Variovorax paradoxus: one gene and its partner. The protein of the gene in region 1 interacts with the protein of each later gene in a pairwise test. Links are inferred from orthologs where the notes say so. Each region holds a gene or a part of one and is shown in the gene's direction. Other genes may lie near its edges. The genes, in order: ruvC and ruvA.

Region 1 (14,179 bases):
GCCGGCGTGCCGCTGGCAGGCCGGTCGCTGCTACTCATCGGCGCCGGCGGCGCTGCGGCGGGCGTGCTCGGGCCGCTGCTCGACGCGGGCGCCGCACGCATCGTGGTGGCCAACCGCACGCTCGACAAGGCCATCGCGCTGGTGCAGCGCCATGCCGCGCTCGCGCTGCGCCACGGCGCCACGCTCGAGGCCTGGGCGCTCGACGAAGTGCCCGGCGCCTTCGACGTGGTGGTCAACGCCACCGCCTCCAGCCTCGCGGGCGACGCCGTGCCGGTGAGCGCGCAGGTGCTGCGCCCCGGCGCGCTGGCCGTCGACATGATGTACGGCCCCGCCGCCGCAGGCTTCATGGCCTGGGCCGAAGCACACGGCGCGGTCGCACGCGACGGCCTCGGCATGCTGGTGGAGCAGGCCGCCGAAGCCTTCGAATTCTGGCGCGGCGTGCGCCCGCCCTCGGCCCAGGTGCTGGCCGAGCTGCGCGCCTCGCTCGCCGCCGGCGCATGAAGGGCCTGCTGCGCCTGATCGCCTGCCTCGTGGTGGCGGGCCTGGCGCTCGAGCTGTTCTTCGTGGTGCGCATCGCGGCCATGGCGGTCGTCGATCCGCAGAGCACGGCCTTCCAGCGCTCCGAGGCCTGGCGCGTCGCGCTCTCGCAGGGCCGCGAAGGCGGATGGCGCCAGGACTGGGTGCCGTACACACAGATCAACGACTCCCTCAAGCGCGCCGTGATCGCGAGCGAGGACGCCGGCTTTGTCGACCACAACGGCGTCGAGTGGGAGGCCATCGAACGTGCGCGCCAGCGCAACGCCCGCGCCGAACAACTGGCCGCCAAGCGCATGGCGCGCGCGGCGGCGCGCGGCAAGCCGGTGCAGCCGGCCCCGCTGCGCGGCGGCTCCACCATCACGCAGCAGCTCGCGAAAAACCTGCTGCTGTCGGGCGAACGCACCATGCTGCGCAAGGGCCAGGAGCTGGTGCTCGCCACGCTGCTGGAGGTGCTGCTCGACAAGCGGCGCATCCTCGAGATCTACCTGAACAACGTCGAATGGGGCGAAGGCGTGTTCGGCGCCGAGGCCGCGGCGCAGTACTACTTCAAGAAGCCGGCCGCGCGCCTGAGTTCACACGAGGCCGCACGCCTGGCCGTGATGCTGCCGAGCCCGAAGTTCTTCGAGCGGCGACCCAACTCGTCGTACATCAACGGGCGGGCATCGACGATCGTGGCGCGGATGTCGGCGGTCGACCTGCCCTGAGCTTGCGCACCGCCGCTTCCACCGCCAGCACGGCGACGAAGCCGATCGCGTAGGCCACCACGTCCCACCAGTCGGCGGTGGCGCCGAGCACGATGCGCAGCGCGCGGTTCGGAATGTGCAGCTGCCACGTCGACGCGAGGAGCTGCCCCAGTTCGACCAGCAGCCCCACGCCGAAGGCGGCCAGCGCGAGCGGCAGCACGCGCGTGGCGACGAAGGTCTTGAACACCACGTACACCCACGCCACGGCCAGCACGTCGCCGAAGAAACTTCGCACCCAGCCCCAGCGCGCGCCGACGGTGGCCAGCAGGACGAGTAGTACAAAAAGGGCCACCGCCCACGCCAGGGAAAGAAGATCGAAACGCCATCGCATGGCCCGTATCATCGCCTCCATATGCTGGCAAAGCTCACAGGTTGGTTGCTGCTGGGAATCGTCCGATTGCTCACCGGCGCGCAGGCGCGCTGGTACGGCTGTCCGCCGAAAGCCGAGCAGCGCATCTACTTCGCGAATCACCAGAGCCACGCGGACCTCGTGATGATCTGGGCCGCGCTGCCCGAAGAACTGCGCAGCATCACGCGGCCGATCGCGGCGCGCGACTACTGGGCGAATACGCCGGTCAAGCGCTGGATCACGACGGAGGTGTTCAACGCGGTGTACGTCGAGCGTGCAGCCACGGCGCCTGCGGCTGCGGCAGCACCGGTTGCGCCACCGCCGCCTGAGGTGCGGCCACCCGCGGCGTCCAATGCACCGGCCGAGCGCATCGAGCCCTCGATGGAACCGCTGCTGCCGATCGAAACGATCACCGTCGCCGAGGCGCCGCAAGAAATCCAGGGCCAGCTCGACCTTCCCGCGCCCCCGCCGCCCCCACCACCGGTCGCACCGCCGCCCGTCATCGAACCCGACGCACCAGTCGCCGCGCCCGAGCCGCCCGCCGCCGACCCGCTCGCGCCGCTCATCGACGCGCTGCGCAGCGGCGACTCGATCATCATCTTCCCCGAAGGCACGCGCGGCCACACCGGCGAGCCGCAGAAATTCAAGTCGGGCCTGTACGTACTGGCGACGATGTTCCCCGACGTGGTCCTTGTGCCGGCCTGGATCGACAACGTGCAGCGCGTGATGCCTAAAGGTGAGATCGTGCCCGTGCCCATCCTGTGCTCCGTCACCTTCGGCGCCCCGATCCGCGTCGAGGACGGCGAAGAGCGCCGGCCCTTTCTCGACCGCGCACGTGCCGCCGTGATCGCTTTGCGCGACGTCTGAAGGTATGAACCAGTTCCTGCGCAGCCTCAGCCCGACCGAACAGGTCGCGGCCCTCTTCCTGATCGTCTTCGGCCTGCTCGTCATCGTGAGCACCACCGTCTTCTTCCTGAGCTTCAAGGAGCGGCGCAACCCGGTGCACGACGAATCGTGGCAGGCCGAGCTGGCGCATGTGCGCGCGCTGCTGGGCACCACCTGGTTCATGGTGATCGTGTTCTGGATCGGCTGGGCACTGGGCGAAACGGTGGCCACCGTGCTGTTCGCGCTGATCTCCTTCTTTGCACTGCGCGAGTTCATCACGCTCTCGCCGACGCGGCGCGGCGACCACCGCAGCCTGATCCTCGCGTTCTTCGTGGTGCTGCCGATCCAGTTCTGGCTGGTGGCCACGGCGCGCTTCGACCTGTTCACGGTGTTCATTCCGGTCTACGTGTTCCTCGCCATTCCGGTGGCGAGCGCGCTGGCGAACGACCCGAGCCATTTTCTGGAGCGCAACGCCAAGCTGCAGTGGGGCATCATGGTCTGCGTCTACGGCATGAGCCACGTGCCCGCGCTGCTGCTGCTGACCTTCCCGGGCTACGAAGGCAAGAGCGCGTTCCTCGTGTTCTTCCTGGTGTTCGTGGTGCAGACCTCGGTGCTGGTGCAGCACCTGATCTCGCGGCGCATGCAGCGCACGCCGTTCGCGCCGAACGTGAGCCGCAGCTTCAACTGGACCAGCTGGGGCATCGGCATCGTCGTGGCCAGTCTGGTCGGTGCGCTGTTCTCGTTCATCACGCCGTTCAAGTTCGGGCAGGCGCTCGCGGTGTCGATCATTGCCTGCGTCGCGGGCTCCATGGGCCACCTCGTGATGAAGGCGCTCAAGCGCGACCGCGGCATTCCGAACTGGGGCCAGAAGGGCGTGGGCGTGACCGGCGCCAACGGCCTGCTCGACCGCGTCGATGCGCTGTGCTTCGCGGCGCCGATCTTCTTCCACTCGATCCGCTGGTACTTCAACGTCTGAAGCACTGGGCGGCACTGGGCGATCAGGCCTTGCGCCGCACCACCCGGTCGAAGGCCTGCTTCGCGCGCCGTCCCAACGCCTTCGTCTTCAGCGCCTGAAGCTCGCGCTTGAGCCGCGTGCGCTGCTCGGCCGACAGCGCAGTGCCGAAACGCCCCAGCGCCTGTTCGAGCGCCTCGCGCTGCGCCGCCACCCGCCCCTGCCGGCCCTCGGCCTCGGCCAGCCATTCGCAGGCATTGGCGACACGCCCGCGCAAGGCCGCGTCGCCCGACTCGCCGAAGCGCGATGAGCAGGCGGTAGGCCTTGGCCTGCCCTGGCAGGTCGTCCATCTTGTCGAAGGCCTTGGCCTTGTTGATCATCGACTTGGCGGCCCACAGCTGCAGCGCGCTGTCCCGCGCCATCGCCGTGCGCGCGATCACCTCGTCGTAGCTCGCCACGGCCTCGGCGAACCGGCCCGCGCGGCGCAGCACGGCGCCCTTGCGGAACAGCGCACCGGCCACGCGCGCACGCAGGTCGGGCAACTCGGAATTGCCCCAGCGCGCGACGATCTCGTCGTGCACGCGCATCTCGTCGGCGGGCCGCGCGAGGCGGTCGAGCGCGGTGCTCTTGTATTGCAGGCACAGCGCCACCTGCGACTGCATCTCGGTGGAAACATCCGCGCCGTAGCGCGCGTCCATCGCGTCGGCGGCCTCGACGACCTCGACGAAGTGCTCCAGTGCCAGCAGGCAGAAGGTCTTGTGCGACAAGGCGCGCGCGCACTGGCGGCGCATCAGCGGGTGCGGCGAGGCGGCATGCGCCGCGAGCACCTCGTCGAACAGCGCGATGGCTTCGCGCGATGCGCCCGCGTCACCGAGCTTGCGGCCTTCGCGGACGGTGTCGCACGCCGCATCGAAGAGCTCGGCCGACAACTCGCCGGCCTCGAGGCCGCCGGTCTTGCGCAGCCGCTTCAGGCAGGCCTCGCGCCCGGCCGTCGCCTTCACGCGCAGCTCGCGCAGTTCGGGCGTGGCGCCGTCGCGCGACGCTGCCACGAGCGGCTCGTACACCGCGAGCGCGGCCTCGGGCCGCCCGAGCAGATCGAGCAGCACGAAGCCCTTGTGCAGCAAGGTGGTGGCCGCGGTGCGCTGCACCACGGCGTCGCCGTCACGCGCGAAAGTGCCGAGCAGGCGCTCGCAGGCGGCCAGCGCGGCCTCGCCGTCGCCCTGGTCGCGCAGCCCCACGGCCCAGTCGTGGGCGCGCACGGCCGCGAGGCGGCGCACTTGCGCCGAGGCGTCGTGGCCGTAGCGGTCGAGCAGCCAGCCGACCAGCTCGGCGCGGCGCGCCACCTCGTCGAGCCCGAGGCCGTCGAAGAACAGGGCCAGCGCGCGCACGCCTTCCAGCCGCAGCTCGGGTGCGGCATCGGCCAGCCCAGCCTCGATCTGGTCGGCCACCTGCAGGCACAGCACCTGCGCCTGCGTGTGCTGCGCCAGCTCGCGCAGGTTGAGCACCGCAGCCAGCCGGGCCCGCGCCACGCGCAGCACCACACCGGGATCGGTGCCGCCTTCGAAGCGTTCGATGGCGGCGTCGAGCGTGGCCAATGCGTCTTGCGGCAGGCCGCGGTGGTGTTCGATCTCGGCCTTGAGCAAACGCGCGTCGAGCCGCCACACATCGAGTTCGGCATCGGCCTGCGCATCGAGCTGCTCGCTCATGAAGTCGCAGGCCTCGCAACGCGCCGCGGCATCGTCGATGAGCCAAGTGCGTTGGTAGAGCGCGTGGGCGATGTGCGCGCGGATCTCGGGCTCGCTGCGCGCGCCGTGCGCGGCGACCAGGCGGTCGAGCGTGGCCAGCGCGTCGGCCGGGCGGTGCAGCTGGCGCAGCACGTGCGCGAGCAGTCGCAGCGCCTGGCAGCAGGGCACGACCACGGCGGCGTCGGGCAGCGCGCCAAACTCGGCGATCAACTGGCTGCAGGCGGCGATCGCCTCGCGACGGCGGCCGAGGTCGCTCAACAGCTCCGCCTGGCGAAAGCTCCCGGCGGCGCGTTCGGCGGGAGGCTGCAGGCGCGCGAGCGGGGACTGGGCGTCGTTCAGTGGCTTGAGTTGCTTCAGTTGCTGCTGTGCGGAGGACTCGACTACATTCACCTTCGCTTCCTTGTGTGGCGCGCCCCGCGCGGAGCGGGGCGGAATGCAAGAACCGGCGGATTCTGCCCGCGATACCCTCGCATCCCGCACGAATTCGCACCTTCTTCGATCTTCCTCACCCGGGCTTAGGCCTTTACGCTTCCTTTTCATGCGGATTCTCGGCATCGACCCCGGTTTGCAGACCACCGGCTTCGGCGTGGTCGATGCGGACGGCCATGCGCTGCGCTACGTGGCCAGCGGCACCATCAGCACCCGGCACCTGGGCAGCGGCAACCTGCCGGCGCGCCTGAAGGTGCTGTTCGACGGCATCGGCGAGATCACGGCGCGCTACCAGCCCGATGCGTCGGCGGTCGAAATCATCTTCGTCAACGTCAACCCGCAGTCGACGCTGCTGCTGGGCCAGGCGCGCGGCGCCTGCGTGACGGCATTGGTGAGCCACAACCTCTCGGTGGCCGAGTACACGGCGCTGCAGATGAAGAAGGCCGTGGCAGGCCACGGCCAGGCCGCGAAGGCGCAGGTGCAGGAGATGGTGAAGCGCCTGCTCGACCTGCCCGGCCTGCCGGGCGCCGACGCGGCGGACGCGCTGGGCATCGCCATCACGCACGCGCAGGTTGGCCGCTCGATGGCACGGCTCGCGGAAGCGGCCGAGCTGTCGAAGACCCACGCCGGCACCTACCGGCAAGGGCGTTCGCGCTGAGGTTTCAGCGCACGATGTAGCGCAGATCGCCCAGGCGCCGGCGGCGTTCGCGCACCTCGACAGCCACGGCGGGCGCATCGCCTGCCAGCGCGCGCGCGATCCAGCCGGCCAGTTGCGGCATGTCCTCGGGCGTGAAGCCCAGCCGCACGATCTCGGGCACGCCCAGGCGCAGGCCGTTGATGTCGCCGTCGACCGGCGCGATCGGCAGGCCGATGCCGCAGGCCAGCAACCCGCCTTGGGCCAACTGCTTCGCGGCGCGTTGCCCACCGCCCCAGCGCGCAGCCTCGAGCGCGAACTGGTGCGACTGCGTGAAGCCGCGCGCCTTGGCGAACACGGGCAGGCCTTCGGCATCGAGTGCACGCGCGAGCGCCTGCGCGGTATCGCGCATCGCTGCCGCATAGGCCACGCCATGCACCTTCCAGTCGAGCAGGCCACGGGCCAGTGCGGCCGTTCGGCCCGCGTCCGAGTTGGCCGTGAGCCCCGGGTAGGCGATGGCGTCGATGCGCTCCATCAGCGCCGCATCGTTCGACACGATCAGCCCGCCGGCCGGGCCACCCAGGCTCTTGTAGGTGCTCATGGTGATCGCGTGCGCGCCCTCTTCGAGCGGCTGCGGCCAGGCCTTGCCGGCCACCATGCCCGAGAGGTGCGCGGCATCGAAGAGCAGTTTCGCGCCCACGCTGTCGGCCACCTCGCGGATGGCGGACACCGGGTGCGGGAACAGGTTCAGGCTGCCGCCGATGGTGATGAGCTTCGGCTTCACCTCGCGCGCGAGCTTCGCCAGCGCGACCACGTCGACCGAGTAGCCGTCGGCATCGACCGGCGCCGGCACGGTCTTCAGGCCGTAGAGCCCGGCCGCGCCCGCCGCGTGGTGGGTCACGTGGCCGCCGATGGCGGGCGGCGGCGCGATGATCGTGTCGCCGGGCTGGCAGGTCGCCATGAACACGTAGAGGTTCGACAGCGCGCCGGAGCTCACGCGCACCTCGGTGAAGCGCGCGCCGAACACCTCGGCCGCGAGCTCGGCGGCGACGACCTCGATGCGCTCGATGGCGTCCAGCCCCATCTCGTACTTGTCGCCGGGGTAGCCCAGCGACGGGCGCGAACCCAGCCCGCGCGACAGCAGCGCTTCGGCGGCGGGGTTCATCACGTTGGTGGCCGGGTTGAGGTTCAGCCCGTCGACGTCGTGGATGCGGTGGTTGTCGGCCACGAGGCGTTCGATCTCGGCGGCCACGCCCACGGCGTCGCGCGCGGCGGCGTCGGCGGCGATGGCGAGCACGTGGTCCTCGCTGGCGGCGGGAACCCAGGAACGGCGGTGAAGGGCTGCGGGCATGCGGTGTCTCGCTGAGGAAGGGAATGACCGCATGGTCGCGCCCTGTGCCTGCGCCGGCAACACGGATAAACTGGGCCCGAGCCCTAGAAAATTGGGCCTCCACCCCATGTCCCTCGCCCCACCCCGCCCTCGCCTGCCGCCGCACACGGCCGTGCGCGCCTTCGAGGCCGCTGCGCGCCACGGCAGTTTCGCGCGCGCGGCCGAGGAGCTGTTCGTGACGCCCGCCGCCGTCGCGCAGCAGATCAAGGCGCTCGAGACCTGGGCCGGCGGTGCGCTGTTCGAGCGGCACAGCCAGGGCATCCGGCTCAGTGCGCACGGCCGGCGCGCGTTGCCCGCGCTCAGTGCGGCGGTCGACCAGCTCGGCCTCGCCGTGCAGGCGCTGCGCCAGGAAACGCAGACCGCCGCGCGCCGCAGCACGCTGCAGGTGGCGGCCTTGCCGGCCATGGCGCAGCTGTGGCTGTCGCCGCGGCTCTCGCGGCTGAAGGTTGCACTGCCCGGCGTGCAGGTGTCGGTGACGGCGCTGGAGCAGCCGCCGAACTTCCGGCGCGAGCCCTTCGATCTCGGGCTGTTCTACGCACGCGATACAGAGGCTGCCGTCGGCGCGACGGGCATCCCGCTCGCGCGCGACCGCCTTGTGCCCGTGTGCAGCCCGCGCGTGCGGCCGTCGCTGGAGAGCGGACGTCCGCGCCCGCTCGACGACCTCCTCGACGTGCTCGCGCGCTGCGGCGGCCTGCACGACACGGTGTGGCGCGACGACTGGTCCCGCTGGCTGCAGGCCGTGCGCCCCGGCACCACGTCAACCGAGGCCGACGCGCTGGCCGCCGGCCCGGACTTCTCGCTCTACAGCCTCGCGCTGCAGGCCGCGCTCGATGGCGAAGGGGTGCTGATGGGGCGCGAGCGGCTGGTGGCACCGCTGCTCGAGAAGGGCCGGCTGCACGCGCCCTGGGGACGACCGAAGGCGCTGGGAGACACGCTGATGTTGCTGGTGCCCGCGCACCGCAAGGGGCCGCTGCTTGCGCAGCAGGTGCAGGCCTTGCAGGCCCTGGTCGACTGAACGGCTCGCGCTATGCGACGCGCTCGGCGATCAGGACTGCGAAGAAGCCCAGCGCCGCCAGCACCGTCCACTTGAACACGACCCAGCCGAAGCGGCGGTACTTGACCTGCCCCGTGCCCGCGTAGAACGCGAAGGACACGCCCGCCACCAGCAGAAGCAGCAGGATGGCCCAGCGAAAGAGAAGCATCGGAAAAAGCGCGCGCCTGCTTACCAGGCCCGCGCCACTTCGCCGAAGCCGCGCGGTGCGCGCTTCTCGTCTTCGAAGGTCACGACCTCGTAGGCGTCGCTGTGCGAGAGCAGTTCGCGCAGCAGCTTGTTGTTGAGCGCATGGCCCGAGCGGAACGCGGTGTATGCGGCCAGCAGCGGCTTGCCGATGATGTACAGGTCGCCCATGGCGTCGAGGATCTTGTGCTTCACGAACTCGTCGTCGTAGCGCAGGCCGCCGGCATTGAGCACCTTGGTGTCGTCCATGACGATGGCGTTGTCGAGACCGCCGCCGAGCGCGAGGCCCTTGCTGCGCATGTACTCGACCTCTTTGGTGAAGCCGAAGGTGCGCGCACGTGCGATGTCGCGGCTGTACGAGTCGGTGCCCAGGTCGAACTCCACACGCTGGCCGGTGGAGTTGACGACGCGGTGGTCGAAGTCGATCTCGAAGCTCAGCTTGAAGCCGTGGTACGGCTCCAGGCTCGCCCACTTCTCGTTGGCGCCCTCGCCTTCGCGCACCTCGACCTTGCGCAGCACGCGGATGAAGCGGCGCGGCGCCTTCTGCAGTTCGATGCCCGCGCTTTGCAGCAGGAACACGAAGGACGAGGCCGACCCGTCGAGGATCGGCACTTCGTCGGCCGTGATGTCGATGTAGAGGTTGTCGATGCCCAGGCCCGCGCAGGCGGACATGATGTGTTCGACCGTCTGCACCTTGGCGCCGCCCGTGGACACGGTGGACGCCAGGCGCGTGTCGGTGACCGATTCGGCGGTCATGCGGATCTCGACCGGCTCGGGCAGGTCGACGCGGCGGAACACGATGCCCGTGTCGGCCGGGGCCGGTCGCAGGGTCAGCTCCACGCGTTGGCCGCTGTGTAGCCCCACGCCCACGGCGCGGCTGATCGACTTGAGGGTTCGTTGTTGCAGCACGCCCATGATTTTAGGCGGGCTGCGACCTTGACGCCCTATTCCCCTGGCTATGGCCGCGATAGACATGGACCGGTCAAAAAAAGAAAGCGCACACAAAAAAGCCGGGGAGCCCCCGGCGGTGGACGCAAGGGGCACGAGGTGGACGCAGCGCCTAGGGCCGGGGGTCAGTCCCTTTCAGGTCTTCCCCGTCCCCTTGCGAACCCTCGTGCCCTCTGCGTTCGGTGGCCTGCGGTCAGTCGGCCTGACGGCGCAGGAATGCAGGGATTTCGAAGTCGTCCATGCCACCCGACGACAGCGCGTCGACCTTGGCGGCGGCCATCGTGCGGTTGGTGCGCCACACGCTGGGCACGGCCATGCCGTCGTAGTTGGGCTGGCTGCCCGAACCACCACCCGCGTGGCCCATGCCGCCGAGCGTCGGCACGGTGAACGGGATGTTGTCGGTGCCGGTGCGGATCACTTCGAGCGTCGGAGCCTGGCGGCGTGCGTCGGCGCGCGACAGACCCGTGGCCACCACCGTGACGCGCATCTGGTCGCCCAGGCTTTCGTCGTAGGCGGCACCGTAGATCACGTGCGCGTCGGGCGAGGCGTAGGCGCGGATGGTGTTCATCGCGAGCTTCGACTCGTTCAGCTTCAGCGAACCCTTCGATGCCGTCACCAACACCAGCACGCCCTTGGCACCCGAGAGGTCGATGCCTTCGAGCAGCGGGCAGGCCACGGCCTGTTCGGCGGCGATGCGCGCGCGGTCGGGACCTGCAGCCGCGGCCGTGCCCATCATGGCCTTGCCGGGTTCGCCCATCACGGTGCGCACGTCTTCGAAGTCGACGTTCACGCCGCCGTACTCGTTGATGATTTCCGAGATACCACCCACGGCGTTCTTCAGCACGTCGTTGGCGTGCGCGAAGGCTTCGTCCTGCGTGATGTCTTCACCGAGCACGTCGAGCAGCTTCTCGTTGAGCACGACGATCAGCGAGTCGACGTTGGCTTCGAGCTCGGCCAGGCCGGCATCGGCGTTGGTCATGCGACGGCCGCCTTCCCAGTCGAAGGGCTTGGTCACCACACCCACGGTGAGGATGCCCATTTCCTTGGCCACGCGCGCGATCACGGGTGCCGCGCCGGTGCCGGTGCCGCCGCCCATGCCGGCCGTGATGAACAGCATGTGCGCGCCGTCGATGGCGGCGCGGATGTCGTCCACCGCGGCTTCGGCCGCGTCACGGCCCTTCTCGGGCTTGCTGCCGGCGCCCAGGCCGCTGATGCCCAGCTGGATGTTCTTGTGCGCGTTGCTGCGTTGCAGGGCTTGCGCGTCGGTGTTGGCGCAAACGAACTGCACGCCTTGCACACCACGCTCCATCATGTGGGCGACCGCATTGCCACCGCCGCCGCCGACACCGATCACCTTGATCTGCGTGCCCTGGTTGAATTCTTCGACTTCGATCATTTCGATGGTCATTTCTAACTCCTTGAATATTGCAGTTGCCGTTATGTGTCTATGAATATTTCTTTTGCCGTGACGTGATCAACGGGATCGCCGTCGCGATGGTGGACCGGTGCGTCGCCATCGCTCGTTGAAATGCAGCGGAGGGCCCGCGCGTGCGAGCCAGAGTGGGGAGTGGTTCATGGTCAGAAGTTCCCCACGATGAAGTCCTTGAAACGTCCGAACGCAGTCTTTACGGACCCGTTCTTCTGTGCGACCTTGAAACCACGCATGCGTGCAAAACGTGCCTCTTCGAGCAGGCCCATCACGGTGGCCGCGCGCGGCTGCGCCACCATGTCCGAGAGCGCGCTCGAGTACTTCGGGATGCCGCGACGCACGGGCTTGAGGAAGATGTCTTCACCGAGCTCGACCATGCCGGGCATGACGGCGCTGCCGCCCGTGAGCACCACGCCGGAAGACAGCACTTCCTCGTAGCCCGACTCGCGCACCACCTGCTGCACCAGCGAGAAGATTTCTTCGATGCGCGGCTCGATCACGCCGGCAAGCGCCTGCTTGCTCAACATGCGCGGGCCGCGATCGCCAAGGCCGGGGACTTCGACCTGCGATTCAGGGTCGGCCAGCAGCTGCTTGGCGTAGCCGTGCTCGACCTTGATGTCCTCCGCGTCCTTGGTGGGCGTGCGCAGGGCCATCGCGATGTCGCTCGTGATGAGGTCGCCCGCGATCGGGATCACGGCCGTGTGGCGGATCGCGCCATTGGTGAAGATCGCCACGTCGGTCGTGCCCGCGCCGATGTCGACCAGCACCACGCCGAGTTCACGCTCGTCTTCGGTGAGCACCGCCTGGCTCGAGGCCAGCGGGTTCAGCATCAGCTGGTCGACCTCGAGGCCGCAGCGGCGCACGCACTTGATGATGTTCTCGGCCGCGCTCTGCGCGCCGGTCACGATGTGCACTTTGGCCTCCAGGCGCATGCCGCTCATGCCGATCGGCTCCTTCACGTCCTGGCCGTCGATCACGAACTCCTGCGGCTCCACCAGCAGCAGGCGCTGGTCGCTCGATATGTTGATGGCGCGCGCCGTCTCGACCACGCGGGCCACATCGGCGGGCGTGACTTCCTTGTCCTTCACCGCCACCATGCCGCTCGAATTGATGCCGCGGATGTGGCTGCCGGTGATGCCGGTGTAGACGCGGCTGATCTTGCAGTCGGCCATCAGCTCGGCTTCTTTGAGCGCCTGCTGGATGCTCTGCACGGTGGCGTCGATGTTCACCACGACGCCGCGCTTGAGGCCGTTGCTGGGCGCGATGCCCAGGCCGGCCAGCTTGAGCTCGCCGCCTTGCAGCACCTCGGCCACGACCACCATCACCTTGGCGGTTCCGATGTCCAGGCCTACGACCAGGTCTTTGTATTCTTTGGGCATGTCAATGTCCTCGGTATTCGCTACTTGATTTTTCTTGGGGCCTCGGGCGAGACCGTGGTGACGCCGCGCAGCCGCAGGGCATACGCGTCGTTGTGGCGCAGATCGGCGCGTTCGACGTCGGCCACCGTGCGGCGGTACTGGCCCGCGACCTGCGTCACGGTCTTCAGGAACCGCTGCAGGCGCGCCGACACCTCGTCGCTCTGGCCGCGGCCGAGTTCGATCTCGGCGCCGTTGTCCAGCAGCACCTTCCAGCTGCCGCGGCTGGACAGCCGCAGCTCGGCGATGTCGAAGTCGTAGGGCTCGAACATCGGCGCGAGCACGCGGTACATGCCCAGCACCTGCCCAGCCTGCTCGATCGGGCCGTCCAGCCGCGGCAGATCGCCGTCGACCTCGGCCACGTTGGCCTCGAACACGTCGCCGAACCCGTTGATCAGCTTGGAGCCGGCCTCCTCGCCCCACACCGCCACCGGCACCTGCTCGGTCAGCGTCACGCGCAGCTTGTTCGGGAACTCGCGCCGCACGACCGCGCTGCGCACCCACGGCACCGTCTCGAAGGCGGTGCGCGCACGCGCCAGGTCGATGGTGAAGAAGTTGCCCTTCAGCTGCGGCGCCACATTGGCGCGCAGCGTGACCGCGTTGTTGTGCGTCACCTCGCCGTCCACCTTGATGCCCGAGATCGGGAAGAAAGGCTGGCGCAGCACCCACCACGCGCTCGCCGCCAGCAGCATGAGTGCCACCAGCACGAACGCAACGTTCGCGACGATGTTCATCAGCTTGACGTCAAAAGGAGCGGTAGTACTCACAAATGCTCCCCCAGGCTGCGCCGCTGCGCGGCTCCGCCACCCCCCTCGCAAGCGAGGGGGCGAACGCCTTCGGGCGGCCGGGCGGCGTTCATGTCGGCCATGGCTTAGTTCGCGCCTCCCCTGGCATCGAGCGATGCGGACGCCAGCACGCGCACGCACAGCTCTTCGTAGGGAATGCCCGCCGCGCGCGCCGACATCGGCACCAGCGAATGGCTGGTCATGCCGGGCGAGGTGTTCATCTCGAGCAGGAAGGGCTTGCGGTCGCTGGCGCGGATCATCACGTCGGCGCGGCCCCAGCCGCGGCAACCGAGCGTGTGGTACGCGGCCAGCGTGATGCGCTGGATCTCGCGTTCCTCGGCGTCGGGCAGGCCGCTCGGGCACTGGTACTTCACGTCGTCGGTGAAGTACTTGTTCTGGTAGTCGTAGGCGCCCTCGGGCGCGGCGATGCGCACCACCGGCAGCGCGCGTGCATCGAGGCCCTGGCCGAGCACGGCGCAGGTCACTTCTTCGCCGTCGATGAACTCTTCGCACAGCACGTCGGCGTCGAACTTCGCCGACAGCGCCACGGCGTCCTGCATCTGCGAGTAGCCCTCGACCTTGGTCACGCCGATGGACGAGCCCTCGCGCGGCGGCTTCACGATCAGCGGCAGGCCGAGCACGTCGGGCACGGCACGGATCTGCTCGCGGCTTTGCTGGTCGAAGGCCAGACGCACGTACTT
Region 2 (14,032 bases), 1.9 Mb from region 1 along the record:
CTGTTACATCCACCAGCCTCTCGGATGGTGTAAGACAAGCCCTCGAAATATCCCTCCGCGGCGCTGACGAGCTGCTGCCGCAGGACGAGTGGGTGAAGAAGCTACAGAAGGCCGAAGCCTCCGGCAAGCCGCTGCGAATCAAGCTGGGCCTGGACCCGACCGCACCGGATATTCATATCGGACACACGGTGGTGCTCAACAAGATGCGCCAGCTCCAGGACCTGGGGCACCGCGTGATCTTCCTGATCGGCGACTTCACCTCCTTGATCGGCGACCCCTCGGGCCGCAACAGCACCCGCCCGCCGCTCACGGCCGAACAGATCCGCGCCAACGCCGAAACCTACTTCGCCCAGGCCAAGCTGGTGCTGGACGAGTCGAAGACCGAGATCCGCTACAACTCCGAATGGAGCGACCCCCTGGGTGCACGCGGCATGATCCAGCTGGCGGCCAAGTACACGGTGGCGCGCATGATGGAGCGCGACGACTTCAACAAGCGCTTCAAGGCCGGCCAGTCGATCTCGGTGCACGAGTTCCTGTACCCGCTGATGCAGGGCTACGACTCGGTGGCGCTCGAAAGCGACCTCGAGCTGGGCGGCACCGACCAGAAGTTCAACCTGCTCGTCGGTCGTCATCTTCAGCAGGAATACGGCCAGGAGCCGCAGTGCATACTCACTATGCCGCTGCTCGAAGGGCTCGATGGCGTCGAGAAGATGTCCAAGAGCAAGGGCAACTACATCGGCATCAGCGAAGACGCCAATAGCATGTTCGCCAAGGTGCTGTCGATCTCCGACACGCTGATGTGGCGCTGGTACACGCTGCTGAGCTTCCAGTCGGTGGCGCAGATCGAGGCGCTCAAAGCCGAGATCGCGGCCGGCCGCAACCCGAAGGACGCCAAGGTCGCGCTGGCCAAGGAAATCACCGCACGTTTCCACAGCGCGGCCGCGGCCGATGCGGCGGAGCAGGACTTCATCAACCGCAGCAAGGGCGGCGTGCCCGACGAAATTCCCGAAGTGGCGCTGAGCGGCGCCCCGCTGGGCATCGGCCAGTTGCTCAAGCAGGCCAACCTGGCGTCTTCGTCCGGGGAAGGCAACCGCCTGATCGACGGCGGCGGCGTGCGGGTCGATTCGGTCGTGGTGTCCGACAAGGGCCTGAAACTGCCCGCGGGCAGCTACGTGGTGCAGGTCGGCAAGCGCAAGTTCGCGCGGGTGACCCTGAGCTGATCGACAAAAAAGGCCCTTCCGGGCCTTTTTCAATGGCGGGGTCAGTCAGCGCGGAATCAGCGGACCTCGATGGTCACGCGCCGGTTGCGCGGCTCGTCCACCTCGTCGGCGGTCGGCACGGCCAGGTCGCGTTCGCCGCGGCCCACGGCCTCGATGCGAGCCGCCGGGAACTGGCGCTCCACGAACAGCTGGGCCACTTCCTGGGCGCGGCGGCGCGACAGCTGGTCGTTCTGCTCGCCGGCACCCTTGGTGTCGGTGTGGCCGGTCACCACGATGTCGCCGCCGCTGCGGGCCAGCGCGGCGGTCAGGGCCTCCGTCATGATCTGCTGCGATGCCGCCGTGAGCGTGGCCGTGCCCACCTCGAAGAACACCGTGTAGCGCTGCGGAGGCGGCGGGCGCATGTCGAACAGGGGCTTGTTCTCGGCCTGGACCTTGGCCGCGTCGGCCTGGTCGACCACCGGTGCACCGCTCTTGCCCACTGCGGCCGTGGCGCGCTGGTAGGGCTTGGAAAGCACTTCTTCGCCGTCCTTGGCGCGCACCACCACGGCGGAGGGCGTGCCGTCGGCCTGGGGCAGCAACACCACGCGCGTGCCCGGCGTGGAACAGGCGGCTAAAAAGAGGGCGACCGTGGTCGCAAGAAGAAGGGAGGAGCGGCGTAACAGGGTCTGCATCTGGTCAGGGTTGGCCGTCGGTCTGCACGATGAAGTCCGTGCCCCGAATGCCGATGGTGGCGGTCTGGGTTTCGACGCGCACGGCGTCGGGGTTGGTCTTGCCGATGAGGCCCGTGATCATGCGCATCGAGCCGCGCAGCAGCGACACCAGCATGCCGCCGTCGCGGGTGGTGCCGTCGAAGTGGAATTCCTTGAGGTCCATGCGCGAGGACGGGCCGACCATCAGCGTGGTGTTGTCGCGCAGCACGACGGCCGCCGACGAATCCGGGCCGGTCACGATGCGATCGACCGCGCCCAGTGCGTCGCCGGGGGCTGCGTTGCGCGTGGCACCGGCGCCGTCGAGCAGCTGGACGCTGCCGCGCACCGACTTCACGAACCCGGCCTGCTGGGGTGCTGCGGCCGCGGGCGCCGCAGCGGCGGGTGCCTGGGCCTGGGCCAGGGTGGCTGCGCCGACGATGGCGAGCCCGAGGGCTGCGGTCAAAAAGTTCTTCATCATTTGCCTCTCTGTGACTGATTGCTTCGCAATGAGCGCAAATATTAAGGCGGAGGCGTTACATATGGTCACGCGGCTGATAATTCAGCCGATTCCTGCGACGTAATGCCCGCCCGCACAGGCCCTTTTTACCTGATCTTGTTCTTTCTGCATGACGTTGACCCCTAAAACGCTGCTTCGCGTCTCCGTCGCCGTGGCCCTGCTCACCATCCTCCTGAAGGGCTGGGCGGGCTACCTGACGAACTCGATGGGCCTCATCTCGGACGCCATGGAGTCGTGCGTCAACCTCGCGAGCGCCATGTTCGCGCTGGCCATGGTGACCATCGCCGAGCGCCCGGCCGACGAGGACCATCCCTACGGCCACCACAAGGCCGAGTACTTCTCGTCCGGCTTCGAGGGCCTGCTGATCGTGGCCGCCGCGGGCGCCATCCTCTGGGTGTCGGTGCTGCGGCTGATGGCGCCGCAGCCGCTCGAGCAGCTGGGCTGGGGCCTGGCGCTGTCGGTAATCAGCTCCGGGTTCAACGCGGCCCTGGCGTTCATGCTGTTCCGCGCGGCGCGCGCGCACCGCTCCATTGCCCTGGAGGCCGACGGGCGCCACCTGATGACCGACGTCTGGACCTCGGTCGGCGTGCTGGTCGGCATCGTGGCCGTGCACTTCAGCGGCTGGCTCTGGCTCGACCCGCTGATCGCCATCGGCGTGGCGCTCAACATCGTGCGCGAGGGCTTCAAGCTCGTGTGGCGCTCCTCTCAGGGCCTGATGGACGAAGCGCTCGACGCCGAGACCATCGCCACCGTGCGCGCCACGCTCGACGCCTTCGCCGCAAACCATGCCGAAGGCGACCGGCTGCGCTTCGACGACATGGTGACGCGCGGCGCCGGCCAGCGCCGCTTTGCCGACCTGCACATGCACGTGCCCGGCGACTGGACCCTGCAGCGCGCCGCCAACCTGCGCGACGAACTGGAGCAGGCCCTCATGGACGCCGTGCCCGGCCTGCGCGTGACCATTCAACTGCTGCCGCTCACCATGGAAGCGCGCGCCACCCGACTCGAGGACCACCATTCATGAAAGCCGTGCTCCAGCGCGTGGCGCACGCACGCGTCGACATCGCAGGCCAGACTGTCGGCGCCATCGAGACCGGCCTGCTGGTGCTGCTGTGCGCCGAACGCGGCGACACCGACAGCGTGGCCGACCGCCTGCTCGCCAAGATCCTCAAGCTGCGCATCTTCTCGGACGAGGCCGGCAAGATGAACCGCAGCGTGCAGGACATCGGCGGCGGCCTGCTGGTCGTGAGCCAGTTCACGCTGGCCGCCGACGTGAGCGGCGGCAACCGCCCCAGCTTCACGCTCGCGGCACCGCCCGACGAAGGCCGGCGGCTCTACGACTACTTCGTGGCGCAGGCGCGCGGCGCACATCCCGTGGTGGCGACCGGCGAGTTCGGCGCCGACATGCAGGTGCACCTGCTGAACGACGGGCCGGTCACGATCCCGCTGCAGATGACGGCGTAGGCCGGAGCACGGCCTCCCACGCCACCTTGGGTTCGTCGTAGCGCAGCACCCGCACCTCTTCGAGGTGCTGCAGCTGCCAGCCCTCGGCAAACAGCCGCTTGACCGCGGCGCGGTCGAAGAAGCGCTTGTGGATGCCGTCCACCTCGTAGAAGACATCCTCATCGTGGCCGCTCGCCGACGGGCCGCGTGCGCCGTGGTGCAGGTCGTTGACCGAGTTGAGGCGGCACAGCAGCATGCCACTTGGCCGCAGCACGCGATGGATGCGCCGCACCAGCGCCAGTGTCTCGTCCCACGCGAAGTAGTGCAGCGACAGGCTCGCGAGCACGGCGCCGACCGTGGTGCCCTCCGCCAGCGGCCACGCCTCGCGGAAATCGCCGCAGTGGAATTCCGCGCCCGTCGGCACGCGTTGCCGCGCCTGCGCCAAGGCCTCGGACGACAGCTCGACCGCCACCACCCGCAACCCGGCTTCGACCAGCGTGGCGGTATCGCGACCGGCTGCGCACCCCAGTTCGAGCACCGGCCCCTCGCCGGCGCATTCACGCAGCAGCGGCAGCCAGCGCGGCAACCAGGGATCGGTGTCGGACACTGCTGCGGCCTCCGGTCAGCGCCCGTACGGGCTGCGAATGCCCAGGCCCGCGAGGATCTCGATTTCGTACGCTTCCATCTCGTCCGCGTCGGCGTCGCTCGTCTCGTGGTCCCACCCTTGCGCGTGCAGCGTGCCATGCACCAGCAGGTGCGCGTAGTGCGCGGCGAGCGTCTTGCGGTTTTCTTTGGCCTCGCGTGCCACCACGGGCGCGCACAGCACCAGGTCGGCCATCACGACCGGGCCCTGCGCGTAGTCGAAGGTGAGCACGTTGGTGGCGTAGTCCTTGCCGCGGAACTCGCGGTTCAGGCGCTGGCCTTCTTCGGCATCGACGATGCGCACGGTGATCTCGCCGTCGATGTCCAGCGCGTGGCGAATCCAGCGGTTCACGCTGTGGCGCGGCAGCGCGGCGCGGTGGCGCTCCACGCCCTTGAAACGCCCGAACTGCAGCGACAGCGACAGCGCAGGAAGCAGCGAAGCCGCCATCTCAGTGGCCTCCCGCGCGCTTGCGCTGGCCGTCGTAGGCATCAACGATCTTCGCCACCAGCGGGTGACGCACCACGTCGGCACTCGTGAAGTGCGTGGTCGCGATGCCGGCCACGCGCTTGAGCACGCGCTCGGCGTCGATCAGGCCGCTGAGCTGGTGCTTGGGCAGGTCGATCTGGCTCACGTCGCCCGTCACCACCGCCTTGGCGCCGAAGCCGATGCGCGTGAGGAACATCTTCATCTGTTCCACCGAGGTGTTCTGCGCCTCGTCGAGGATCACGAAGGCGTTGTTCAGCGTGCGCCCGCGCATGAAGGCCAGCGGCGCAATCTCGAGCGCGTTGCGCTCGAAGGCCTTCTGCACCTTCTCGTAGCCCATGAGGTCGTACAGCGCGTCGTACAGCGGGCGCAGGTAGGGGTCGACCTTCTGCGTCAGGTCGCCCGGCAGAAAGCCCAGGCGCTCGCCCGCTTCCACGGCCGGGCGCGTGAGCACGATGCGCTGCACCGCCGCCCGCTCCAGCGCATCGACCGCGCAGGCCACCGCCAGGTAGGTCTTGCCGGTGCCGGCCGGGCCGATGCCGAAGGTGATGTCGTGCTTGGCGATGTTGTCCAGGTACAGCGCCTGCGTGGGCGTGCGGGCGCGCAGGTCGGCGCGGCGCGTGACCAGCATGGCCGCGTCCTCGTCGCTCATCGAGCCGTCGCCGGCCAGCGTGAGCTGCACCACGGCCGGGTCGATGGCGCGCTGGGCGATCTCGTACAACGCCTGCAGCACCTCCATGGCGCGCTGCGCGGTGGCCTTGGGGCCGTCGACCTTGAACTGCTCGTGGCGGTGCGCGATCTTCACGCCCAGGGCCTCCTCGATGCGGCGCAGGTGCGCATCCAGTGGGCCGCACAGGTGGCCGAGGCGCGAATTGTTCAGGGGGGTAAAGGTGTGTCGCAGAATCACGCCGGACATTTCAAGGAAAAAGGGCACCCATGATAGGCAAACTGACCGGCACGCTGGCAGAGCGGAATCCCCCGCAGGTGGTGGTGGACTGCAACGGCGTCGGCTACGAGGTCGACGTGCCGATGAGCACGTTCTACAACCTGCCGAACGTCGGCGCGAAGGTGTCGCTGCTCACGCACTTCGTCGTGCGCGAGGACGCGCAGATTCTCTACGGCTTCGGCACCGCCGAGGAGCGGGCGGCCTTCCGCCAGCTCATCAAGATCACCGGCGTGGGCCCGCGCACCGCGCTGGGCCTGCTCTCGGGCATGAGCGTGGGCGAACTGGCGCAGGCCATCACCACGCAGGAGCTGGGCCGGCTCGTGAAGATCCCGGGCATCGGCAAGAAGACCGCCGAGCGGCTGCTGCTCGAGCTCAAGGGCAAGCTGGGCGCCGACATCGGCCTGCCGGCGCATGCTGCGTCCGATGCGCAGGCCGACATCCTGCAGGCGCTGGTGGCGCTGGGCTACAGCGACAAGGAAGCCGCGCTCGCGCTGAAGGCGCTGCCGAAAGATGCGAGCGTGAGCGATGGCATCAAGATGGCGCTGAAGGCCCTGGCGAAGTGAGTTGGCGCGAGGCGTGGTCGCGCGCGCAGGCGCTGCGCCACGAGTCGACCGAGACCGACGCGGTGCTGATGCACACGGCGATGGTCCTCTCGGTGCCGATCATCTGGCTCTACGGTTTCGCGGGCGTGGCCTACGGCCAGTTGCCGATGCTGACGCCGGCCGGCTTCGTCGACATGCCGGGCGTCTGCGCATGGCTCACGGCGGTCATGGCTTTCGCGGTCGGCATCGTGTTCATCGACTGGCTGGTGCGCGGCGACGTGGCGCCGCCGCCGGTGCCGGCGTCGATCGTCGTGCGGCACTGGCAGTCGGGCTGGCCCCGGTCACCGGCGTTGCCGCCGCAGCCGTCGCCCGGCTTCCTGCAGGGCAGCGCGTCTGCGTTTCGCAACGTGTGCCTGAGCGTCGCGGCCATCGCCTGCCTGTCGGCGCTGGTGTTCAGCGGCCTCGACACGCTGGGCTGGTCGGTCGTCGCACGGCCGGGCGGCCTCGCACCGCGCGCCGAGTGGCCGCTGTACCCGCTGCCGTGGATCTGGCCCTGGCTGCTGCCGCTCGCGCGACAGCCCTTCATGCTCGGCACCGTCGTGATCGGTGCCGTGCTGTTCGTTGCGGCGATCCTGATGCGCTGGCGCCGGGTGCGCGGCGCGTGGTTTCCGTTTTTCGCGGCGCTGCCGATCCTCGTGGCGCCGAACTTCCTGGGCACTGCCGGCTTCGACTACGCCGCCGCGCGCGGGCTCGGCGGCCTGAACGAACCCGCACTGGCGAGTGCGCTCGCGCAGCATCCGGGGCGCTACAACGTCTACACTTTCCTGAGCCTGTGGTGCGGCATCGGTACCGGCACGGTCGGCCTCGTGCTCGGCTTCTGGTTCGGCCGCTCGCGGGTCATGGACGAGGACTGAGCGCTGGCCCGGCGCCCTGCAAGGAGACACCCTCTGTGAGCGCTTCTTTCTTCGACTCGCCCGCGCGCATGACCGGCGGCCCCCTCACGCCGCTGATGCGCGCCGAGATGCCGTTCGAGCTCGTCGCCCCGCGCCTGCAGGCCGTGTGCGGCAACTTCACCCCCGTGCCCATGCCGCGCCAGCAGACCGTGTCGGGCGGCATCGAGGTGCGGCGCGCCGGCGGGGTCGACGTGGCGCTCATCGGCCAGAACCTGCAGCGCGTGCACCGCGATGCGCAGGCCATCCGGCGCGACGACCGCGAACATTTCTTCCTCGTGTTCCAGGACCACGGCGGCGCGCTCATGTGCCATGGTGCGCAGCAGATCGCGGTGCAGGCCGGCGACATCGTGCTGATCGATTCGGCGCGGCCCTCGGAGTTCGTCTACGACGGCGCCAGCTCGCAGCAGGTGTCGGTGCACCTGCCGCGCGCCGACATGCTGGCGCGCTTCGGCCCCACGTTGCAGGGCGGCGTGTGCGTGCGGCGCGGCGATGCGCTGGGCTTTGCGATGCGCGCCATCCTCGCGCGCATGCTCGACAGCGGGCAGTCCGACGACGACCACCTCGTGGAGGCCTTTCTCGGCGTGTTCGGCTCGGTGCTGGTCGAGCGCGCGCGACAGTCGCCCGCGCTGCGGTCGCGCAACGCCGGCGAAGGTGTGCTGCGCCGCGCGATGGACCATGTGGCGCTGCAGTTCCACGACCCGGCCTTCCATGCGGGCGAACTGGCGCGGCACCTGGGCGTGTCGCCGCGGCTGCTGCAGCGGGCCTTCGAGGCAGTGGGCGTGTCGCCGAGCCGCCACATCCTCGACACGCGGCTGGCGGCGGCGCGCGACGCACTCGATGCGGCCGTCCGCCGCGGCGGCCCCGCGCCGGCCATCGCACAGGTCGCCTACGACTGCGGCTTCAACGACCTGTCGTTCTTCTACCGCGAGTTCCGCAAGCGCTACGGCGTGCCGCCGGGACGCCTGGCGCTTGGACCCCTGACGCACTGACGCCTGAGTCCATTCGCTGACGCTTGGCTCCAAGACGCCGGCCCCTGCTTTTCCTACATTGATCGGGCGCGCCCGCCCTGCGGCGGCGCGTTCCAGCGTCAACCTACAAGGACAAAGCAATGCAAGAGACAAGAATGACGATCGGTGGTCGCGCGGTGCCAGGCACGGCTTCCTTCGAAGTGCGCAACCCCGCCAACGGCCAGGTGATCGGCACGGCGCCGAACGGTTCGCGCGACGACCTCGCCGCCGCCGTGGCCGCCGCGCAGAAGGCCTTCACGAGCTGGTCGCGCAAGTCCGACGACGAACTGGCTGCCGCCTGCCGCGCCGTGACCGAGAAGATCGGCGCGCACGCCGAAGAGCTGGCGCGCCTGCTCACGCTGGAGCAGGGCAAGCCGCTCAACGGCCTCGGCTCGCGCTGGGAGCTGGGCGGCGCCGCGGCGTGGGCCGGCGCCACCGCGGCGCTGTCGCTGCCGCCGCGCGTGCTGCAGGACAACGCGCAGGGCCACGTCGAGATCTTCCGCAAGCCCGTGGGCGTGGTCGGCTCGATCACGCCGTGGAACTTTCCCGTGCTGATCGCCGTGTGGCACGTGCTGCCGGCGCTGCGCACGGGCAACACGGTCGTCATCAAGCCCTCGCCGTACACGCCGCTGGCCACGCTGCGCTTCGTGGAGCTGCTCAACGAGGTGCTGCCCGAAGGCGTGGTCAACAGCGTGAGCTGCGACGACCGCACGTCGAACCTCGGCGCCGACATGGCGAGCGACCCCGTCATCCGCAAGATCGTGTTCACCGGCTCCTGCGCCACCGGCAAGAAGGTGATGCAGTCGGCCGCCAGCACCATGAAGCGGCTCACGCTCGAGCTCGGCGGCAACGACGCCGGCATCGTGCTGCCCGACGCCGACCCCAAGGCCATCGCCGAAGGTCTGTTCTGGGGCGCGTTCCTCAACAACGGCCAGACCTGCGCGGCCATGAAGCGCCTGTACGTGCACGCGAGCATTCACGACGACGTGTGCGAGCACCTCGCGGCCTTTGCCAAGCAGGTGCCGATGGGCGACGGCATGGACGAGAAGAACGTGCTCGGCCCGGTGCAGAACCGCATGCAGTTCGACAAGGTCGCGCGGCTCGTGGCCGATGCGAAGACCAAGGGCCAGCTGCTCACCGGCGGTGCGCCGGGCGAGGGCCTGTTCTTCCCCGCGACGATCATTGCGGGCCTGAAGAACGGCGATGCGCTGGTCGACGAAGAACAGTTCGGTCCCGCGTTGCCCATCATCCGCTACACCGATGTCGAAGAGGCCATCCGCGCCGCCAACGACAGCGAGAACGGCCTCGGCGGTTCCGTGTGGTCAAAGGACATCGAGCATGCCAAGCGCATCGCGTCGCGCCTGGAGTGCGGCTCGGTGTGGATCAACAAGCACGGCGCCATCCAGCCCAACGCGCCCTTCGGCGGCGTGAAGGCCTCGGGGCTCGGCGTGGAGTTCGCGGAAGAAGGGCTGAAGGAGTACACCGACGCGCAGGTGATCTTCTCCTGAGTGAAGCTCAGAGCGTGGCGGGTGCCGCGCTCTGCCTACGTCCGCAGCGCGGCAGTCAGTGCGCCGAGCAGCGCAAGGGTTTCGACCAAACTCGGCGTGTGCAGCGGTGCCGGCCACGTGCTGTGGATCGCGACCACGAGCCGTTCTTTCGGATGGATGTAGATCTGCTGGCCGAAGATGCCGAGCGCGGCGAACAGGCCGCCGTCGAGCTCGGGCAGTGCCTTCGCGCCGGTCGGGAAGGTCCACCACTGGTAGCCATACCCCATCGGTTCGAAGCCCGCGAGCGTGCCGGGCGCGAGGTGGCTGGCTGCATCGACGCGCGTGGCATCGGCCACCCAGCCGTCGGGCAGCACCTGCTGGCCGCCGGCCACGCCGCCGCCGAGCACGAACAGGCCGAAGCGCCCGAAGTCGCGCAGCGTGGCGTTCACGCCGCTGCCGGTGAACTCCTGGCCATCGACCGCATCGAGCTGCCAGTAGGCATCGGCCTCCATGCCGAAGGGCGCCCAGATCTTTTGTGAGAGGTAGTCGCTGATCGGCCGGCGGATCGCGCTGGCCAGGATCTCACCGACGAGGCAGGTCTCGCCGGTGCTGTAGTTGAAGCGCGTGCCCGCCGGCGCCACGCGCGGGCGCTTCGCCATGAACTTCAGCACCGCGCCTTTTTCCTGCGTGAGCTGCACGCGCAGCAGCTGGCGCCGGTCGGAGTCGGCGTCGAGGTAGTCCTCGTTCCAGGCCACGCCCGAGCTCATCTGCAGCACCTGCTTCACTGTCACGTCGTCGTAGGCCGAGCCGCGCAGCGCGGGCAGGTAATGCACCACCGGGTCGTCGAGGCTGTCGATGTGGCCGTCTTTCACAGCCGCACCGACCAGCGTGGAGGTCAGCGATTTCGCGACCGAGAACGACAGCCACTTCGTCGCCGCGTCGTTGCCCATGGCGTAGCGCTCAAGCACGACGTGGCCGTCCTTGAGCACCAGCAGCCCGGCCGTGTGGTTGCGCGCCATGAAGGCGTCGATGCCGAAACGCTGTGCATCGATGGGTGCGCCCTCGGGCAGCGGATGCACGTGCGTGCCGCGCCGGATCGCGCGCGTCGCGTAGAGCCGGTCCATGTGGCGGTAGGTCGGCGCCTGCAGCGCGGGCGGCAGCGTCATCAGGTCTTCGTAGCGGCCGATGGCCGCGTCGGGCGCGCTCATTTCGCGGGAGGCCGGTTCAGCCCCAGCGTCGGCGTCTCGTCGAAGAAGTTCCACGGCTTGAGCAGCGCATGCACCCACTCGGTCGGCATGATCGGCCACTCCTCGGCGCGCGCGACGTGCGTGGTGCCGGTCGTGAGCCACACCACGTTGTCGGTGTTCACGATCTCCTGGTTGTCGGCCGTGAACTGGCCCAGCCCCGTGTCCTTGTTGGAGCGGTTCGGGTACTTGCCTTCGGGGAACAGCTCCTCGGGGTCGTAGCGCGTCACCCAGAGCTGGCGGTCCATGAAGCTCAGGCGGTGGTTGATCCACTCGTCCTTCGCGAAGTTGGCGCCCTTGGCAATCGGGTGCGTGCCGCCCGCGTACGGCACCAGCTGGTACGACACCGGGTTGCCGACCTTGTTGTTGCGCGACGGATTGCTCAGCAGGCGGATGGTCGAGGGGTCGAACTTCTGCGCTGCCTGCTGCTCGGTGCGCACCGTGCGCTGCACCGTCTGCATGGTGCTGGTGCGCGGGCCGCCGCGCGTGTTGGGCAGCACCACGGGGTCGACCTCGGTGAGCGTGTTCTGCTCGCCGTCCACATCGAGGTCGAGGCGGAAGTTGTAGATGTGCTGGTGCGTGGTGCCGACGATGTGGTGGTCCAGCAGCGTGCCGTAGCGCGTGTCTTCGGCGGCCGTCGGGTCCTGCATGGTGCGCGCCTTCACGCCCTTCACGGCCTCGATGCCAGTGGCGCCCGCATGGATGCCGATGGTGCCGTTCTCGGCGAACACCCAGTCGAACAGGTAGTCGTAGTTGCCCACCGTGCTGATCCAGCGCACCACCAGTTCGCGCCGCTCGGTGCTGATGTTGGGCTTGCCCATTTCCTGGTGCTTGAACTCGGGGTCGGCATAGCGCTCGAAGACCGCGATGGCGCGCGGCACCTTGGTGGGCGCGCCGGTGTAGTCGGCCAGCGTGGCATCGAGCAGCACGGCGTTCTGCGGCGCGTCCTTGTTCGGTTCGATGGGCGAGGTGAGCGTGCCCATGCCGTACTCGCCCGAGTCGAGGTAGGCCTTGAAGTACCAGCCGGTGTCGGGGTCGCCGTAGGGCACGATCATCCCGCCCAGCGAGCCCTCGTACATCACCTTGCGTTTCGTGCCCTTGTCGTTGTACGTGACGGTGGAGAGCACCAGGCCCACGCGCGCGTCGAGCCGCACGTGGAAGTCCCAGTTGCGCCAGTGCATCGTGTGGCCGGTGATCGTGTAGTTCTTGCCCTCGGGCTCGGTGATCTCCAGCGGCTTGGGCGCGGGCGTGGCCGCGCGGTCGCGCCCGTCGTAGGGCGTGGGCTTGAGCGGCACGGGCACGAGGCCGCCGTCCTCGATCTTGATGACCTTCTTCTGCTCCAGGTCGACCACTGCCACCAGCCCCTCGATGGGGTGCGCCCAGTAGTTGCCGTCGCCCACGTCCAGGTAGCTCACCACCTTCAGCAGGCGGTCTTCCTGGCGCAGCGAATCCTTGCCGTCGAAGTAGCCCACGGTGAGCGGCGTGGCGACCACCTTCTTCACGTCATTTATGCCGCGCGTGGCGAGCGCCCTGGCGTAGTCGGCGCTGGCCTCGATGGCGGTCTGCACGGTGGCGAAGTCGTCCAGCAGCACCATGCCGTGCGCGCCCTCGATGGGCTTCCATGCGGTGAGCGTGCGCGCCGCCAGATCGACCGTGCCTTCGATGACCTTCTTGCCGTCGAGCGCCACGAAGGCCGCCTGGCGCGGCGCGCGCACGGGCTGGCCGGTGAGCGCGAAGTTCCAGACCTCGTCCTTGGGCGGGCGCTTCACGCTGATCTCGGTGAAGCGCAGGCCGGCCTTGTAGCGCCCCGAGGCCTTCAGCACCTCGAGTGCGGTCTTGATCTCGGCCTCGGTGAGCGGGTTCAGCGGGTTGGGCACGCGCTCGACCACGAAGGTGGTGTCCAGGCTCGACTGGAACACCTGGTTCACGAAATCGTGCGGCACGTAGGCCGCGCCCTTGCGCATCGTCACGGGCACGTCGAGCTGCATCGGCTGGCCGTTGACCAGCGCCGTCTTCGAGCCGGGCTTCAGGCGCACCAGCGTGCCGTTGCGCGCCACGGTGAACACGTTGGCAAAGCTGTCCCAGCGCAGCGTGCCGCCGAAGTCTTCCACCGTTTTCTTGAGCGGCACCATGTGCGCCGCGCCGCCGTGGGCCCGGGCCGGCTCAGGGCTCAGTGTGCCGAGGGCGAACGCCAAAGCGGTGGCCAGGGCGGTGCCCAGGAGACGCCGCGCGGCCCCGCGGACCGGCGTTCGGTGGAAACTGCTGCGCATGGCTGCATCCTTCTTCGCATGTTGTGTGGGACAACCGCGAAGTTAAGAGCGCCGCCGGCGCAGGCGTTATCAAGATTTGGCAAACCACCGCGCGCGCGTGGCGGACGGCAGTTCGCCGAACAGGCGTGTGTAGTCGATGGCAAAGCGCGACAGGTGCCAGAAGCCCCAGCGCGCGGCGATGTCGCCGATGGTGTCGTCGCGGCAGGCCTGCATCTCGCAGCGCACGCGGTTCAGGCGCATCACGCGCAGGTAGGTGACGGGGCTCAGGTGCAGCACGTCCTCGAAGGCGTACTGCAGCGAGCGCCGCGACACGCCCGTGGCCGCGCACAGGTCGGGCACGCTGATGGGCTCGTCGGCGTGCGCCTGCATGTACTCGCGCGCCTTCGCCACGATGTGGCGGCGCGCCGCCGAGCTGGCGGGCAGCCGGGCCTCGAAGGCGTCGGAGCCCATGCACTGCAGCACCGCGTCGGCCAGCGACAGCGACAGCATGTGGCGCGCGGCCGGCTGCTCCAGCTGCGCGAGGTTGTCGCGCGCCAGCGACAGGGCGGCGCCGAGCAGGCGGGTGAACGCGGTCTCGTCAAAGCCCGA

The links.
Region 2: the proteins of ruvC (region 1) and ruvA interact in binary tests that used the Escherichia coli proteins (3 or more experiments, as listed by UniProt). The link is inferred for Variovorax paradoxus from one-to-one orthologs.

The regions. Positions count from the first base shown.
Region 1 is NZ_CP045644.1:471,101-485,279, forward strand. What follows is about bases 4,626-7,523. They hold ruvC (crossover junction endodeoxyribonuclease RuvC), read left to right. Parts: upstream 4,626-5,749; coding sequence 5,750-6,298; downstream 6,299-7,523. Other genes in these bases: glyA (serine hydroxymethyltransferase), read right to left, coding at 6,303-7,523. Also shown: aroE (shikimate dehydrogenase), read left to right, coding at 1-501; mtgA (monofunctional biosynthetic peptidoglycan transglycosylase), read left to right, coding at 498-1,241; GFK26_RS02085 (DUF2809 domain-containing protein), read right to left, coding at 1,186-1,623; GFK26_RS02090 (lysophospholipid acyltransferase family protein), read left to right, coding at 1,633-2,496; GFK26_RS02095 (phosphatidate cytidylyltransferase), read left to right, coding at 2,501-3,490; more of glyA, read right to left, coding at 7,524-7,625; GFK26_RS02115 (LysR family transcriptional regulator), read left to right, coding at 7,732-8,679; GFK26_RS33940 (hypothetical protein), read right to left, coding at 8,690-8,866; lpxC (UDP-3-O-acyl-N-acetylglucosamine deacetylase), read right to left, coding at 8,887-9,810; cell division protein FtsZ, read right to left, coding at 10,043-11,257; cell division protein FtsA, read right to left, coding at 11,428-12,657; GFK26_RS02135 (cell division protein FtsQ/DivIB), read right to left, coding at 12,678-13,427; GFK26_RS02140 (D-alanine--D-alanine ligase), read right to left, coding at 13,565-14,179.
Region 2 is NZ_CP045644.1:2,343,377-2,357,408, forward strand. What follows is about bases 4,967-7,717. They hold ruvA (Holliday junction branch migration protein RuvA), read left to right. Parts: upstream 4,967-5,931; coding sequence 5,932-6,504; downstream 6,505-7,717. Other genes in these bases: GFK26_RS10770 (PhoH family protein), read right to left, coding at 4,967-5,911; GFK26_RS10780 (hypothetical protein), read left to right, coding at 6,501-7,397; GFK26_RS10785 (helix-turn-helix domain-containing protein), read left to right, coding at 7,433-7,717. In the rest of the region: tyrS (tyrosine--tRNA ligase), read left to right, coding at 1-1,220; GFK26_RS10740 (OmpA family protein), read right to left, coding at 1,277-1,891; GFK26_RS10745 (FecR family protein), read right to left, coding at 1,896-2,387; GFK26_RS10750 (cation diffusion facilitator family transporter), read left to right, coding at 2,536-3,450; dtd (D-aminoacyl-tRNA deacylase), read left to right, coding at 3,447-3,890; GFK26_RS10760 (class I SAM-dependent methyltransferase), read right to left, coding at 3,862-4,476; rRNA maturation RNase YbeY, read right to left, coding at 4,492-4,959; more of GFK26_RS10770, read right to left, coding at 4,961-4,966; more of GFK26_RS10785, read left to right, coding at 7,718-8,425; GFK26_RS10790 (aldehyde dehydrogenase family protein), read left to right, coding at 8,545-9,951; GFK26_RS10795 (serine hydrolase domain-containing protein), read right to left, coding at 9,987-11,138; tynA (primary-amine oxidase), read right to left, coding at 11,135-13,444; GFK26_RS10805 (helix-turn-helix domain-containing protein), read right to left, coding at 13,514-14,032. UniProt on the Escherichia coli protein: The RuvA-RuvB-RuvC complex processes Holliday junction (HJ) DNA during genetic recombination and DNA repair.